2 regions of the Thalassotalea sp. PLHSN55 genome follow, and region 2 is predicted to be linked to the other one. Evidence: predicted binding sites of a transcription regulator. Region 2 holds the regulator's gene; the other holds the start of a gene.
The links. The regulator FNR, encoded in region 2, switches genes on or off when oxygen is low (the NO sensors DNR and NnrR bind a similar motif). The targets are predictions, from matches to a motif close to TTGATCTAGATCAA.
Positions count from the first base shown of each region.

Region 1: the regulator FNR is predicted to act here: its motif matches at 1,806-1,819, upstream of trhP (prephenate-dependent tRNA uridine(34) hydroxylase TrhP).

Region 1 covers NZ_JBPDIH010000007.1:137,178-145,089, reverse strand. The annotation lists gene rdgC (recombination-associated protein RdgC) at 1-688, shown strand, start outside; gene ACRRSQ_RS14760 (HDOD domain-containing protein) at 807-1,649, opposite strand; gene trhP (prephenate-dependent tRNA uridine(34) hydroxylase TrhP) at 1,887-3,245, shown strand; gene ACRRSQ_RS14750 (hypothetical protein) at 3,370-3,693, opposite strand; gene ACRRSQ_RS14745 (hypothetical protein) at 3,783-4,214, opposite strand; gene ACRRSQ_RS14740 ((2Fe-2S)-binding protein) at 4,403-4,597, shown strand; gene bfr (bacterioferritin) at 4,895-5,368, shown strand; gene bfr (bacterioferritin) at 5,370-5,837, shown strand; gene ACRRSQ_RS14725 (YfhL family 4Fe-4S dicluster ferredoxin) at 6,043-6,291, shown strand; gene ACRRSQ_RS14720 (hypothetical protein) at 6,424-7,650, opposite strand; gene ACRRSQ_RS14715 (vWA domain-containing protein) at 7,659-7,912, opposite strand, start outside.
Region 2 covers NZ_JBPDIH010000012.1:65,544-73,455, reverse strand. The annotation lists gene rpsA (30S ribosomal protein S1) at 1-1,251, shown strand, start outside; gene ihfB (integration host factor subunit beta) at 1,344-1,628, shown strand; gene ACRRSQ_RS18690 (lipopolysaccharide assembly protein LapA domain-containing protein) at 1,757-1,987, shown strand; gene lapB (lipopolysaccharide assembly protein LapB) at 2,019-3,188, shown strand; gene pyrF (orotidine-5'-phosphate decarboxylase) at 3,368-4,072, shown strand; gene uspE (universal stress protein UspE) at 4,167-5,099, opposite strand; gene fnr (fumarate/nitrate reduction transcriptional regulator Fnr) at 5,259-5,978, opposite strand; gene ACRRSQ_RS18665 (sulfite exporter TauE/SafE family protein) at 6,024-6,698, opposite strand; gene ccoS (cbb3-type cytochrome oxidase assembly protein CcoS) at 6,691-6,882, opposite strand; gene ACRRSQ_RS18655 (heavy metal translocating P-type ATPase) at 6,879-7,912, opposite strand, start outside.

The DNA.
Region 1 (7,912 bases), on a different contig from region 2:
CAAAGAACAGTTAGAAGAAAAAATTGCTAAATTAGAAGAAGAGCAAAGCCGAAACGCCACCAAGAAAGAAAAAGAGCAATTTAAAGAAGATATTATTTTTGAGTTATTGCCACGTGCTTTTTCTCGTATTTCTGATACCCATGCTTACATCAATCCTGAGCACAATATTGTTGTTATCAATACCAGCAGTCGCGGCAAAGCTGAAGACTTTTTGGCATTATTAAGAAAAGTATTAGGTACTTTACCAGTAACAAGTTTATCGCCTGAGCAAGCTCCAGACGAATTAATGACAGACTGGTTAACAGAAAACAACTTAGGTGAAAATTTTCAGTTAGGAATGGAAGCTGAATTTAACGCTCTTGGCGACGATGGCGCGGTAGTACGTGTTAAAAATCAAGACTTGGGCAGTGATGAAATTAAAGCGCACTTAGATGCAGACAAGTATGTAGTAAAACTTGCATTAGAGTGGGATGAAGCAATGTCGTTTATTTTATGCGATGACTTAGCCATTAAACGTTTAAAATTTTATGACGTATTGCATGAACAAAATGATGATATTGATAAAGACGATATTGTTGCGCGAATTGACGCAGATTTCGCCTTAATGGCGGGTGAGTTAAACCGCTTTATTGGCGATTTATTAGCTGAGTTTTCATTAAAGGCTACCGACTGCCTAGAAAAAGAGTAATCTAGCGATTTTTGCTTAAGTTAAGCCTTATTACCATATCAAGTCGGGTATATAAGGCTTAACTGTTAAAGAGCTAATGATTAAAGAGTTAACGCTTAAACGACCAAAGCAAGCTCATTTAAGAGAACATCGTTTTAATATCGGTTACCAAGTCTAAAAATTCAGGTGTTTGCATATAATTTTCATCTGGCAGTATTTCTTTAGCCACATAATTTTTCAATAACACTTCTTTAGTTGACGCATTTTTGAAAATATCATGATAAATGGCACCGGCACGAATAAAGTCTAGATAGTGCACTTCTTTTGGTAGCACGGTTAAGTCACTCCAGTTTTCAACTACAGCGGTAAACTCCTCAGAAAAGCCCCATTTTTTAGTTACCTCAGCGCCAATTTTACTCGACAGCTTAATAATAGCTTGTTGCAAGAAGGTTGGATTAGCAAATACATCAGCATGCTTTTCCGCTTCGGTTAATATCGGCAACACCCCAATGTTATGCACCAATGCTGCTAACGTTAAGACATCTAATGTCATTGAAGTATGTTTATGTTTTTGTACATATAAGGTCATCAATGCGATGGCAACTGATGAAATATCTATGGTTTTTGCCCACGATTTTTTCAAGTAACTGGCAACAATTTCATTCTCAGAAACAAAGACTTGCTCTAATGCCATCGCGGTTGCAATGCTTTTAATTTGCCTTAGGCCGATACGTGTAACGGCTTGGTTTACCGTCTCAACTTTAACACTTCGCCCTAACACTGCACTATTGGCCACTTTTAACATGCCTAATGACAGTGCGGGATCTTGAGCAATAATATCGCTCATTTTATTCAAGTTAACTTCCGGATCATCAGCTGCTTGACGAACCTTAAGTGCTACTTCAGGTAACGTTGGTAAAACTAAAGCATCTTGATTGATTTTCTCAACTAAAATTGTATACAGCGCGTTTTCAGTGCCCATAAATAGTATCCTTATTATTCTTAATGCTACTATTAAAAACTTAGCACAAAATTTTCAATGTCATCATTTAATTTGCTAATTTTTCAACAAATTATCATTAAATTTTAAACAAACTGTTTTGGTGTGCATTTTTCGTACAATTAGTTGCACAATTTATTGCGCTGAATCAACCGCTAAACTTGCGTAAATAGTGCGCTGCTCTTAAAATACGCGCAAATTTGTCGAGTTAGTACCCTTATGTTAAAACCTGAACTTCTCTCTCCTGCTGGTAGCCTTAAAAATATGCGTTATGCCTTTGCTTATGGCGCTGACGCCGTATATGCAGGCCAACCTCGTTATTCACTTCGCGTTCGTAATAACGAATTTAACCTTGAGAATATTCAAATAGGTATTAACGAAGCACACGAATTAGGTAAAAAATTCTACCTAGTTAATAACATTGCGCCACATAACAGCAAGCTTAAAACCTTCTTAAAAGATATTGAACCAGTAGTAAAAATGGGGCCAGATGCCTTGATCATGTCTGATCCTGGTTTGATCATGATGGTACGTGAACAGTTTCCTGACATGCCGATTCACTTATCGGTGCAATCAAATACGGTTAACTGGGCAACGGTTAAATTTTGGTATCAACAAGGTGTTGTACGGGTGATTTTATCGCGTGAATTATCCCTTGATGAAATTGAAGAAATTCGTATGCGCTGCCCTGAAATGGAAATTGAAGTATTTGTGCACGGCGCATTATGCATGGCCTATTCAGGACGTTGCTTGCTATCTGGCTATATCAATAAACGCGATCCTAACCAAGGTACCTGTACTAACTCTTGTCGTTGGAAGTATGACGTGCACTCAGCTTCAGAAACAGAAACCGGTGATGTTATTGCCAACCCTGTTGAAATTATCATGCCGGAAGAAAAGCCAATCGACGATATTGTTTTATTACAAGAGCAAGGCCGCCCTGGCGAATACATGCCAGCTTTTGAAGATGAACATGGCACTTACATTATGAATTCAAAAGATTTACGTGCCGTTGAGCATGTTGATCGCTTGGTGAAAATGGGTGTGCACTCACTAAAAATTGAAGGCCGTACTAAGTCTTTTTATTATTGTGCCCGTACCGCGCAAATCTATAACCAAGCAATTTTAGATTCGATGGGTGAAAAGCCATTTAACCCACAGTTAAATACCGATTTAGAGCATCTTGCTCACCGCGGTTATACCGAAGGCTTCTTACAGCGTCACCGCCATGGTGATACACAAAATTATGACTACGGTTATTCAAAAAGTGATACTCAACAATTTGTTGGTGAAGTTGTCGGTAAAAATGAACAAGGCTTAATTGAAATTGATGTTAAAAATAAGTTTTTAACCGGCGACCAACTTGAGCTAATGACGCCAAAAGGCAATGTTACCTTTACCTTAGAATATATGGAAAATAAAAAGGGTGAAGAAGTGACTGACGCCAAAGGCTCTGGCCATAAAGTATTTGTAAAACTCGATACCGAGCTCGATTTAGCCTTTGGCATTATCATGCGCTATTTAGATGAAGGTGGCACAACTCGTCATCCGTTTGCTCAAAATCAAGCCGATAAATGATCTACTTTATAACCGCTGAATTTGTCTTCGATAAACTCAGCGGTTAGCTAAGTCCTTCACTCCCCAAATACCTTAAGCTATGGGCAGCTAGCGCCATTTATTCGCGTTTTTAACTTGCAGCTTGTCAATTTTCTACTGCTTGTTTTTGCTCACCTTTAAATACATATAAAACCTTAGCTAAAACCTGCCTTTTACTTACCGGTCCGATTTTTTCAATACTGTGGTAGTTATCGTTTTCATCTCGGCTCCAGATAAAACCATACTTATCAATCACAGTAACTTTCTTAAGCACTTCACCATAAAAATGGTGATGAATGACAATAATACTATTTACACTAACAAAAAGTGAGTTAAACCAATGATTAACAAGAATACGACTGCCTTGAGGTATAATCGGTGCCATATTGTTATCAGTAACTTTTAAAATTTTAAATCCTAAAAAACTCATTTTAAACTCCTTGCTAACGTATTATTCAGCATCTTTAAGTACGGGTTATTCCATTAAAAATTAGAAATTAAAAGCACATAGCTTACTTGTTAGTGAATGCCAACATCGCTTTCATTAACTAACTGCTTCACTTCCATTATCGCAGTAATGCAATGATCACAAATAGGGTATTTGTTTCTAAAAAGCGTAATTGGCGTTAACGTTGTTTTAATCGCTTCAATAATCATCGTCATTGTATGTTTGGGTAAATGGCGAGCCTGAGCTAACAACAGTACGCGTTTATGCGCTAATACTAAGTATTGAAAAGAAGTTTTATGCTCACCTTGCATTTCATGCAAAATAGCAAGGTTATGATTGGCTGTGATCCAAGCATTTAACAGCTGTTCATTGGTAGCGTCTTTTTCCCATGACTCACTTAGCATGACCTCTGCTGCTCGATAAGCGTTTTCAGCCAAATGCCATTGTTGCTGGTTTAAGTAGTTATTTCCTGCCACTAACAGTGTTTGCCAAGGTTGCATCATTCTTCCTTTAATTTTGATCTTACGATAAAAGAATACTCTCTATAAAACCCAAACACAAGTGAGAATCATTATCATTTAATGATTTATATCTCAGTGTTGATTTATTGACCTTAATCAACTTATTCTTATTGATAATCATTCTTGTTTAGTTTAGCATTAGACCCAAGTTAAACGAGTTGAGAAAAGATATGTACGTTTGTATTTGCCATGGTGTTACTGATTCACACATAGAAGCTGCGGTTGATAACGGCAATGAAACTATGCGCGATTTAGCGGCAGAATTAAAAGTTGGTACGCAATGCGGCCAATGTTGTTGTTGTGCCAAAAAAGTGCTTAATAATAAATTAATGCAAATAGCGGAAGCACAACCTAACGTTGCTTAACATCGACTGCTCTCCACTCATAATCTTGCTCCTTCTTTAACAGCAATAACTACTTTGTACCGCGAATAAAGACCACCTAATACTTTTCACTTACTCAGTGTTTACCACCTGCATTCCAGTTTAGATTCACGTTAAAACAACGTACTAACTGCAATGAACAGCAATAGCAATAATTATCATTTCTACTCACTTATTTACTGATGTTATATCAATGTTTTTATTAGGTTTATTTAATCTTGCAGCCTTTAAATATGCCTCTATACTAACATGACATTTATCACATAATGGAACACACGCATGAAAGGCAATGCCCGTGTTATTTCAACACTGAACCAAATTCTCACACTCGAACTTTCATCGATTAATCAGTACTTTTTACACGCCCGCATGTTTAAAAATTGGGGCTTAGAAAGCTTAAATAAAAAAGCTTATAAAAAATCAATTAAAGACATGAAACAAGCAGACGATTTAATTGAACGCATTTTATTTTTAGAGGGTCTGCCTAATTTACAACAGCTTTGTAAGTTAAAAATAGGCGAGCACAGCGAAGAAATGCTGCAATGCGATTTAGCCTTCGAACAAGAGCAAATAGACGCACTACGCGATGCCGTCGCTTTATGTGAGCAAGAACAAGACTATGTTAGCAGAGAGTTACTTCGCGAGCGTTTAAATACCGCAGAAGATCATTTAGATTGGCTTGAAACACAACTGTCTTTAATCAGTAATACGGGCTTAGAAAATTACTTACAATCTATGATGGAGGAGAAATAACATGCAAGGTAAACAAAAAATTATTGACCTGCTAAATAAGCAGTTAACCCTTGAGTTAACCTCTATGGATCAATATTTAGCCCATGCTAAAATTTATGAAGATTGGGGTATTAACAAACTTCATGAACAGTTAAACCATGAACATGAAGAAGAATTAGATCACGCCAAACGGTTAATTGAGCGTATTTTATTTCTTGAAGGTAAAGCCGATACTGTGTCTCGTGAACCAGTTAACGTCGGTAGCAATGTTAAAGAAATGCTAGAAAACGACCTTGCCGCCGAGCATATCGTCGCAAACAGTTTACGCAGCATTATTACCGTGTGTGAGCAAGAGCAAGACTATATTTCACGCGATATCCTGCAAGAACTGTTAAATGATACCGAAACCGATCACATTTATTGGCTTGAGCAACATTTAGGTTTGATTGAGAAAATTGGCCTGCCTAATTATATTCAATCGCAAATGTAAGCATAGCAGCGCTGCAATTAAAAAATTCAAAGGGTTAGTGAAAATATCACTAGCCCTTTTTTATACTTGCTATAACGCCCTTACCACCTGTTTATGCAACAGATTTTCTATTGGTTATACATACATCGGCTATGCTATAATACGCGCCCGATTTTAGCTCGCTAACATCAATTTATCTTAATTATCGCTTGGAACAACAAAACTTATGGCATTAAAAATATTAGACTCGTGTATCAACTGCGATATGTGTGATCCTGAATGTCCTAATGAAGCGATAGCCTTAGGCGAAGAGATATATGAGATTGATCCTGAAAAGTGCACTGAGTGTGTAGGCCACTACGATAAACCAACTTGCGTTAGCGTATGCCCAATAGATTGCGTAAAACCTGATCCCGACCACCAAGAAGATGAAGTCACCTTATTAGCTAAATTTATGCTAATGCACGGTGACTAACAGCTGTAAGCTGTAAGTCACAAGTTTGAAGCTATAAGTCTTAAGCTTGAAGCTTTTAACTTGTAGCTTTCCACTTTTAACTTCCCGCTTGTAGCTTTCCACTTTTAACTTCCTGTTTGTAGCTTTTTCCTTTTAGCTAATTATCCGCGAACGGCCTATTTTCTTAATTTGAAACCAAATAGATAAAAACAGCGATGTTTTCTCTTTGCCCATTTGCAGCTCAACTTTCTGGGCTTGCTCAGCCAGCGCCTGCTCGTCATTGATAAGTTGCATGCTGCCAGTAACCATACGGTTATGACGATACAACAAGGTGCGCGCTACGTTCCATTTCTTACTTTTCAGTGTCGCCAACAAAATAATAATCGGCGGTAATGGTCGCGTTTTATAATAACGTTTAATCGCATAAATACTGGCAAGTATTCCAGCTATAGTAAGAAAAATGACAACCGCTTGTTGCCAATAGGTTTTCACTAGCGAACTGAAGGTATGCGCTACCGCAAGTGTTTGTCCTTCTAAGGTTATCGTTTCTAAGGTTTCTGATTCAGTATTCCAGAATGAAATACTCAGCTCTGGTAAGGTTACTGAGCCACCTTCTTGTAAAATATAAACACTTTCTTCGGTTTTCTTCGCTTTATACTCACCGCGGTTTGCGCTATCAATAAAGCGTACTGGTTTATTATAGCGTTGATAATTATCATCTATTTTTTCGGTCATTAACTCCGGTAATAACACCGAAATCGCGTCGCTGGCATCCATGGTTATGGTACGAGTTACCGCATCACCTACTTTGAGCTTTTCGCTCGAGAACTGCCATTCTTGCTCTACGGCTAACGACTTTGCCGCAAGCCATTTTTTCCCCTCAGTTAACTGGCCACTGGGCAGGTGGGCATTAAAAGATAGAGGTTTAGTAAATAAGGTAACGTCTAACGGCTTGCCATTTTTGTCGATAACTTGAGCATGCACCGGAAACTCTGGCAGGGTAATTTTTCCTGACGCTAATGGGTACATCACCAGTTCCCAGCGCTGAATAGACCAAGTGGTGTTTTTTACACGTTCGGTATAGTTCATCGCCATTTGATTGCGCTGTTTTATCAACACATTCGGCACATCAACCAAACTAATTCTTGTGCCCTCACTAAAACGCCTTGGGGTTGCTACCTCTAACGTTAAAATAACTTGCTCTTTAACGCTGTAACTTTGCATAGCTTCTTGTGGTTCAAGCCCAATCCACGCAGTTAAGGTAACATCGCCTTGGCGAGTCAAATCTAGGTCGTTGCTGTTTGCATGCGCAGGCGAGAAAAGTCCGTTAAGGATAACAACAACTAAGCTGATAATGACGAGGTTTATTTTGTGCAACATATTATCCCCTATTTACCCGCATTTTGCGCACGAAGCTGCAGTTGAAATTTAGACGCCAAAAAACGACTTGGATCGGCTTGCACTCGCTTAAACCATTGCTCAACCATTTGTGGGTCTTGCATCAAGTCAGCAGCACCAATTTTTTGTTTTAAAACTTGCTCCTCAAATACTTCTTCATCAGCACCTTCAGCGGTTTGTGCATCTTCTTCTGCTAACTCAAATGATGTCACTTCTTGGTTGCTTTTTTGACTTTTACTAAAGC
Region 2 (7,912 bases):
GTACGTCCAGTACGTGACACTGCTCACCTTGAAGGCAAAGACCTAGAATTCAAAGTTATTAAGCTTGATCAAAAGCGTAATAACGTTGTTGTTTCTCGTCGTGCTGTTATCGAATCAGAAAGCAGCGTAGAACGTGATGCACTATTAGAATCACTAGCTGAAGGCATTGAAGTTAAGGGTATCGTTAAGAACTTAACTGACTACGGTGCGTTCGTTGATTTAGGCGGCATTGACGGCCTACTTCACATTACAGATATGGCTTGGAAGCGTGTTAAGCACCCAAGTGAAATCGTAAATGTTGGTGATGAAATCCAAGTTAAAGTATTGAAATTCGACCGTGAGCGTACTCGTGTATCTCTAGGTATGAAGCAGTTAGGCGAAGATCCATGGGTAGCTATCGCTAAGCGTTACCCTGAAGGTGCTAAACTTTCTGGTCGCGTAACTAACTTAACTGACTACGGTTGTTTCGTTGAAATCCAAGAAGGCGTTGAAGGTTTAGTTCACGTTTCTGAAATGGATTGGACTAACAAAAACATCCACCCATCTAAAGTTGTTAACTTAGGCGACACAGTTGAAGTTATGGTTCTTGAAATTGACGAAGAACGTCGTCGTATTTCTCTTGGCCTTAAGCAATGTATCCCGAACCCTTGGGAAGAGTTTGCTAAGAACTTCAACAAAGGCGACAAAGTATCAGGTAAGATCAAGTCAATCACTGACTTCGGTATCTTCATTGGTCTTGACGGTGGTATTGACGGTCTTGTTCACTTATCTGACATTTCATGGGCTGGCGGTGAAGAAGCTGTTCGTGAATACAAGAAAGGTGATGAAATCTCAGCTGTTGTATTACAAGTTGACCCTGAGCGTGAGCGTATCTCTCTTGGTGTTAAACAAGCTGAAGATGACCCGTTCAATCAGTATCTGACAGATAACAAAAAAGGTGCTATTGTTACTGGTAAGGTTGTTGAAGTAGATGCTAAAGGTGCTAAAGTTGAATTAGCAGAAGGCGTTGAAGGTTACCTACGTGTAGCTGACATTTCACGCGAACGCGTTGAAGATGCAACAACTGAATTATCAGTTGGTGACAGCGTTGAAACTAAGTTTGTTGGTGTTGATCGTAAGAACCGCACTATCAGCTTATCAATCAAAGCGAAAGACCAAGCTGACGAACGTGAAGCTATGGATAACTTAAATCAAGCTGAAGAGTCTGGTTTAAGCGCAATGGCTGAAGCATTCAAAAACGCTAAAAGCTAATTTTAGTAGGACACAAAGGTGAGGGGAGACCTAAGGTTCCCCTCTGTTTAAAACTCCATTGGCGCGAAGCTAAATGAAAACTGGGAGGTCTAATGACCAAGTCAGAACTCATTGAAAGACTAGCAGACAAATTAAGTCATTTATCTGCAAAAGATGTAGAACTAGCGATTAAAGAAATTCTTGAAATGATGGCGCAAACCTTGTCAAAAGGTGACCGCATAGAAATTAGAGGATTCGGTAGTTTTTCATTACATTATCGTGCTCCACGAGTTGGGCGGAACCCAAAAACTGGTGACTCTGTCGAGCTTGCTGGAAAGTATGTCCCTCACTTTAAACCTGGTAAAGAGCTTCGCGAGCGAGTTAATCAATCAGCGTAGCTATAATTATCCCTAATGGTATAATTATTCAGAATAAACGGCATGCGTTAGCATGCCTTTTTTATATGTAAAATCATGTGGTTTTACTATAATAAGTCAGCCATATGAATATTAAGATGGAGTGAGTAGTGCGAGTTTATATCACCTTATTTTTTCTGATTATCTTATTTGCTATTGCCTTTATTTTCGGCAGTCAAAATGATCAATTATTATCGCTTAATTACCTTATTGCCCGCGTTGAAATGCCTGTCGCTGCTGCGGTAAGTTTATTTACCTTTATTGGTTTTATTCTCGGATTGTTGACCGCTCTTCTGTGGAAAATGGTTCGTGCTGTGCGCACAAAAAAAACAAAATCTTAATTATGAATACTTATAAGGCTTCAAATACCCTATGTTAGAACTTCTGTTTTTATTATTACCAATCGCCATGGGTTACGGTTGGTTTATGGGCCGCAATAGTATTAAGCAAAATACGCACTCAGTTAAGCAAGATTTATCAATTAAATACTCAACAGGCTTAAACTATTTACTTTCTAATCAGCAAGATAAAGCCATTGATTACCTTATAGAAGCGCTAAAAGTCGAAGACGATACTGTTGAAGCACATTTTGCTTTAGCGAATCTTTTTCGTAAAAGAGGCGAATTAGATCGCGCTTTAAAAGTTCACGAACACTTAGTACGTCAGAAGCACTTACAGAATAAAGAAAAACAACAAGCCTTGTTTGAATTAGGTAAAGACTTTTTAAGTGCAGGTCTTTTTGACCGCGCTGAATCTATGTTTTTAAAACTGCTTAAATCTAAACAATTCGGGATGAAATCCATTACCTATTTAATGCAAATCTACCAATCTACCAAAGATTGGCATCAAGGTGTTGCGTTAAAAAAAGCGATTGTAAATACCAAAGATAAAAAGCTGATGCACACTTTGGCAAATTTTTACTGTGAGTTAGCTACTACAGCTTTTGATGATGAAAAGTACATTGAAGTATTAGAACTGCTAGAAAGTGCCTTGCAGCTTGATCAAAATTCGTGTCGCGCTAATTGGTTAATGGCAAAGATATACGAAAAGCACGAGCAATATGAACAAGCATGTAAATGCTATCAAGATATTTACGTTCAAGATAGTGAGTTTTTCCCAGACGTAATTGTCAAAATGCATGCGTGTTATCAACACTTAAATGCTGAAGATGAATTTTATAAATTTATTCGAAAAGTGTATGAAGAAACGGCTAGCAGCAGCACCTTAATTTGCTATGTTGATCATATCGAGTCAAAACACGGTACCAAAAAAGCGAAAGATTTTATGTTACCTGCGTTAAAGCGTCGACCAACTATTCGCGGCTTTAAGCATTTTATTCAAATGCAAATGACCGAATCGGAAAAGCACGAAGGCAATGAGCAACTCGACGTGATTAAAGAGCTGATATCAGCGTATATCAATGTTAAGCATCGTTATAGCTGCCGTACATGTGGCTTTAATAGCAGTACGCATTATTGGTCGTGTCCATCTTGTCACGACTGGGAACAGTTGAAACCTGTGCGTGGCCTCGAAGGAGAGTAGTGCTTTTTACTTTGCGCTATGCTCCAATTTCAGCGTCAAAAGTACTCATTGGTATTCACCAACTCCGTGCTTTTTCCTTGAAATTAGAACCATAGACGCTTAGTAAAAACTCACTACAGTTATAAAGAATTAAAGAATTAAAGAATTAAAGAATTAAAGAATTAAAGAATTAGAGGAATATGAAAGTGAATGATCCAAAAGTTGTTGTAGCTTTAGATTTTGATAAACAAGCAGATGCGTTAGCTTTTGTTGATAAAATTCAGCCAAGTGATTGTCGCTTAAAAGTCGGCAAAGAAATGTTTACTTACTTTGGGCCTGATTTTGTACGTGAGCTGGTTAAACGTGGTTTTGACGTGTTTTTAGACTTAAAGTTTCACGATATTCCTAACACGGTTGCTAAAGCGGTAACTGCAGCTGCTGAGCTTGGCGTTTGGATGGTTAACGTGCATGCCTCTGGCGGCTTAAAAATGATGGCAAAAGCGAAAGAAGCACTTGTGCCTTATGGTGAGAAAGCGCCATTGCTTATTGCGGTAACAGTACTTACCAGTATGGAAGAAAGTGACTTGATAGGTTTAGGTATTACTAAATCACCTGCTGAGCAGGTTAAACATTTAGCGGCGCTCACTAAGCAAGCGGGCTTAGATGGTGTTGTTTGTTCGGCTCAAGAGGCTGAAATGCTAAAAGCAGACCTAGGACAAGATTTTAAATTAGTGACTCCTGGTATTCGCCCAGCAGGTAGTAACGTAGACGACCAAAAGCGTATTATGACTCCAGAGCAGGCAGTAAATATTGGCGTAGACTATTTAGTGATTGGCCGTCCGATAACCAAAGCTGATGACCCACATGCGGTCTTACAACAGATTAATCAATCGCTAACTAAATAACTAAATAAATTAACGTATAAGAAATATAAAGCCTAACTACTTACGGTAGTTAGGCTTTTTATTTATGTGATTTCCAATATCCGATATTAATTTTTTAATCGTAATCTAACGGGGAAATGTAACCTTCTGGTTTAAGTGCTAATACATCACAATTTAACCTATCAATAACATGCTCTGCAGTATTACCAATAAAGGCCGCCGATATTCCTGTTCTACCTACAGTTCCAAGTACGACGAGCTCTGCATCTAGTTTGTTGGCAGCATTTTCTATTACGTCTTCAGGTAAGCCTTCTTCAACGGATACACGCTCAGGAGCAATATTAAAGCGCTGAGCGTGCTCTGTCATCGCTTCTTGATGGTGCTTGAGCATGGCATCATTGTATTCAGAAGAGTTAAACTCAGGAATTTCAATGGCAATATTAACCGGAGTACCCGGAAATGAGTTAATTAGATGAACTTGCGCTTTGATAATTTTAGATAAATTAAGGGATTCTTCAGTGATTTTATCGTTAAGTAACTGATGCTCTTCTTCATCACTTCCTACGTTGATAGCTGCAAGAATTTTACCATTTTCTGGCCATAAATGATCTTTAACTAATAATACCGGACAAGGGCATTTACGTAATAAATGCCAATCTGTTGGTGTAAATATTACTGATTTGAGTTTATCGTGTTGATGAGTACCTTTAACAACGATATCAAAGTTATACTCTAGTACTTCATTGATAATCGACTCAAAAGGGCGGTTGTGCCACACCACTTTGCTTTCAATAGTGAGGTTACCGTCATTTAGTGCGTCTATGGCAGTGTCAATCCATTGTAGTTTATCTGTGATCACAGATTGTCTCATGACTTCACGCTCGTCTTTTGACAGCATTGTGGTCATTTCATAGGAAAAGTCAAAGATAGATAAAAATGCAGTAATGCTAGCGCCTGTTTTTTTCGCAAGCTCTATCGCGCGTTTTAGCGCTTTTTGTTCATCTGTGGTTGGGTCGATAACTACAAGAATTTTTTGATATTTTTCCATCATTTCACCTTGGCAAAAATTAACGCTTAATTACAGTTTAATAGTGCCTTACCAGAAATGATAGTATTTTGTTTTATATCAAGTTTATAGTGATAGTTAGAAAATAATTAAACAAGTGTTTAAATTTTAATTAGGAAGGGGAATCAGTGGGTTGCTAGCCTATAGGCCAGCAACTTCATTGAGTTTGGTAATATCTAAAATGGTAATAAGTTTACCGTCGATTTTAATTAAACCGCTTTTGTGAAAACGGTTGAATAAACGGCTAATTGTTTCAACGGTTAAACCAATATAGTTACCAATGTCACTTCTAGTCATTGATAAACGAAATTCAACTGACGACAAGCCTCTATCGTGGTATCTCGCACTTAATGCACTAATAAAGGTTGCTAAACGTTGTTCAGCATTTTTACGATTAAGCAGTGTAAGCATTTCTTGATCTTCGCGAATTTCATTACTCATTAAACGAAGAATTTGCTTTTTAAGTTTCGGCATACTGTTAGATAACGTATCTAACGTGTTGTAGGGGATTTCACAAACCATTGATGTTTCGAGTGCTTTTGCAAAACTAGGATGCTCTGATTCGGCAATCGCGTCAAACCCCAATAAATCACCAGCTAAATGAAAGCCCGTAATTTGCTCTTCACCTTGTTCATTTACCGTAAAAGTTTTAAATGTGCCTGAACGAATAGCATACAATGCTTGCATCTTTTCGCCATCTTGGAAAATTTGCTCACCTTTATGGATAGGACGTTTACGGTCGATAATTTTATCTAAAACGTCCAACTCTTTGTCATTAAGGGAGAAAGGTAGACATAGCTCACTGATACTACAGTTTTGACAATGAATGTGTTGTTGACCTGAACAGTGACGATTTTGCATAACTACCTAAATAACTTAGCATCAAACTTATTGACTAAGATCATATTAAAACAATTGCCTATATGCAAACGATATAGTGAAAATTCCATACAATATTGTAACTAATGCTAATGCTTTTCTAAAATATGTATTTTTCAAGATGTTTTTTATATTAAAAAAACCAAATGAAACCGTTAAAAGCGCTGGTAATGTGCCTAATCCGAAGCAGAACATGATAAATGCGCCCGAAAAAGCACTATTGCTAGCTAATGCCCAGGTTAAGGTTGAATAAACCAAACCACAGGGCAGCCAGCCCCAAATAGCGCCTAATAAAATCGCTTTATTTGTGCTATCAACTGGAAGGATTTGTTTACTTAATGGTGATAAGTAACGCCAGATAAATTGGCCAAATTTTTCCAGTTTACTGATCCACATAAGCCATTGGCCAATATATAAACCAAGTAATACTAAAAATACGCCGGAAATCAGGCGTAAACCAATTACCGGCACGCCTATATTTCTAACGGCAATTGAACTAGTAAAACCGACAATAGCGCCAATTAGACTATAGGAAAGTATTCTGCCTAGGTTATACCCTAAAACTAAAGACGCTTTAGGTTTTTCGCCAGGGATCGCTGAAGTTAATAATGAGCTAATACCACCGCACATGCCTATGCAGTGACCTGAGCCTAATAATCCGATAATGAAAGCTGATAGGTAGTCTAATGGCATGTTAATCATTGTTCGATTCGGTAGGCTTGGATTCAGCGGCTTTTTTATCTTTACCTTCTTCATCAAACAAGATGCTCATGCCTTGCTTTTCTAAGTCATCGAATTGCTCTGTTTTTACTGCCCAAAAAAATAAATAAATACCGAGGGCTGTTAATAAAATAGCAATAGGGATCAGAACGTAAATGATGCTCATTTTTTTAATAACCTTAGCGAGTTAGTAATAACAAGTATTGAACTTAACGACATGCCGATAACCGCCATATAAGGCGTAATAAATCCTGCTACAGCAAGCGGTAATACTATGGCATTGTAGCCAAATGCCCAAAGGTAATTTTGCCAAACAATTTTTTTAGTTTTAATGGCGGTTTTTTGCAATTGTTCAATTGAAGCGAGTTGATTATTCAACAAAATAACATCTGCGCCGTTTTTGGCGATATCGGTACCGCTGCCCATTGCAATTGCGATATGTGCAGCGCCGAATACCGGTGTGTCATTCACACCATCGCCTACCATAGCAACCGTATGCGATTTTTGTCGCTCTTTGAGCAATTCCATTTTATCAAGCGCGGTTAAGCCACTATGAGTTGTGGCAATGTTAAGCGCTTCTTTTACGGCGAGACAACCTGCCGCATTGTCACCAGATAACATTAATGAACTAATATTTTGCTTGGTCAAATAATCGAGCAGGTCTTTTGCATCTTCTCTAATATCATCACGTAACGTAAACGATGCAATGACTTGTCCATCCTGAGTCAGTAAACATTGTTTGTTTTCGTATTGAGACAGTTCACTTTTATTGAGTAGCCAAGTAGGTTTACCAATCGCAAATTTCTGATTGTTAATTAGGCCCGAAACCCCGCAACCGGGCTCTACCGTTGGCTTTTCACACTGATAAGAAAAATCTCGATATTGGCTAAACGGTTTAGCTAATGGATGTTGAGAATGACATTCAAGTGCTGCGGCAATTGCTAGCAATTGTGCTTTTGTAAATTGTTCATCAATTACATCGACATGCACAATGGTAAACTCGCCGTTGGTTAATGTACCTGTTTTATCAAATGCCATGGTTGAAATTTTTGGGATTGTTTCCATTACATGAGCTGATTTGATCATGATACCGTCTTTATTTAACCGTGTGGTTGCACAAGTTAAGGCGGTAGGTGTTGCTAATGACAACGCGCAAGGGCAGGTAGCGACGAGTACAGATAGCGTGATCCAAAACG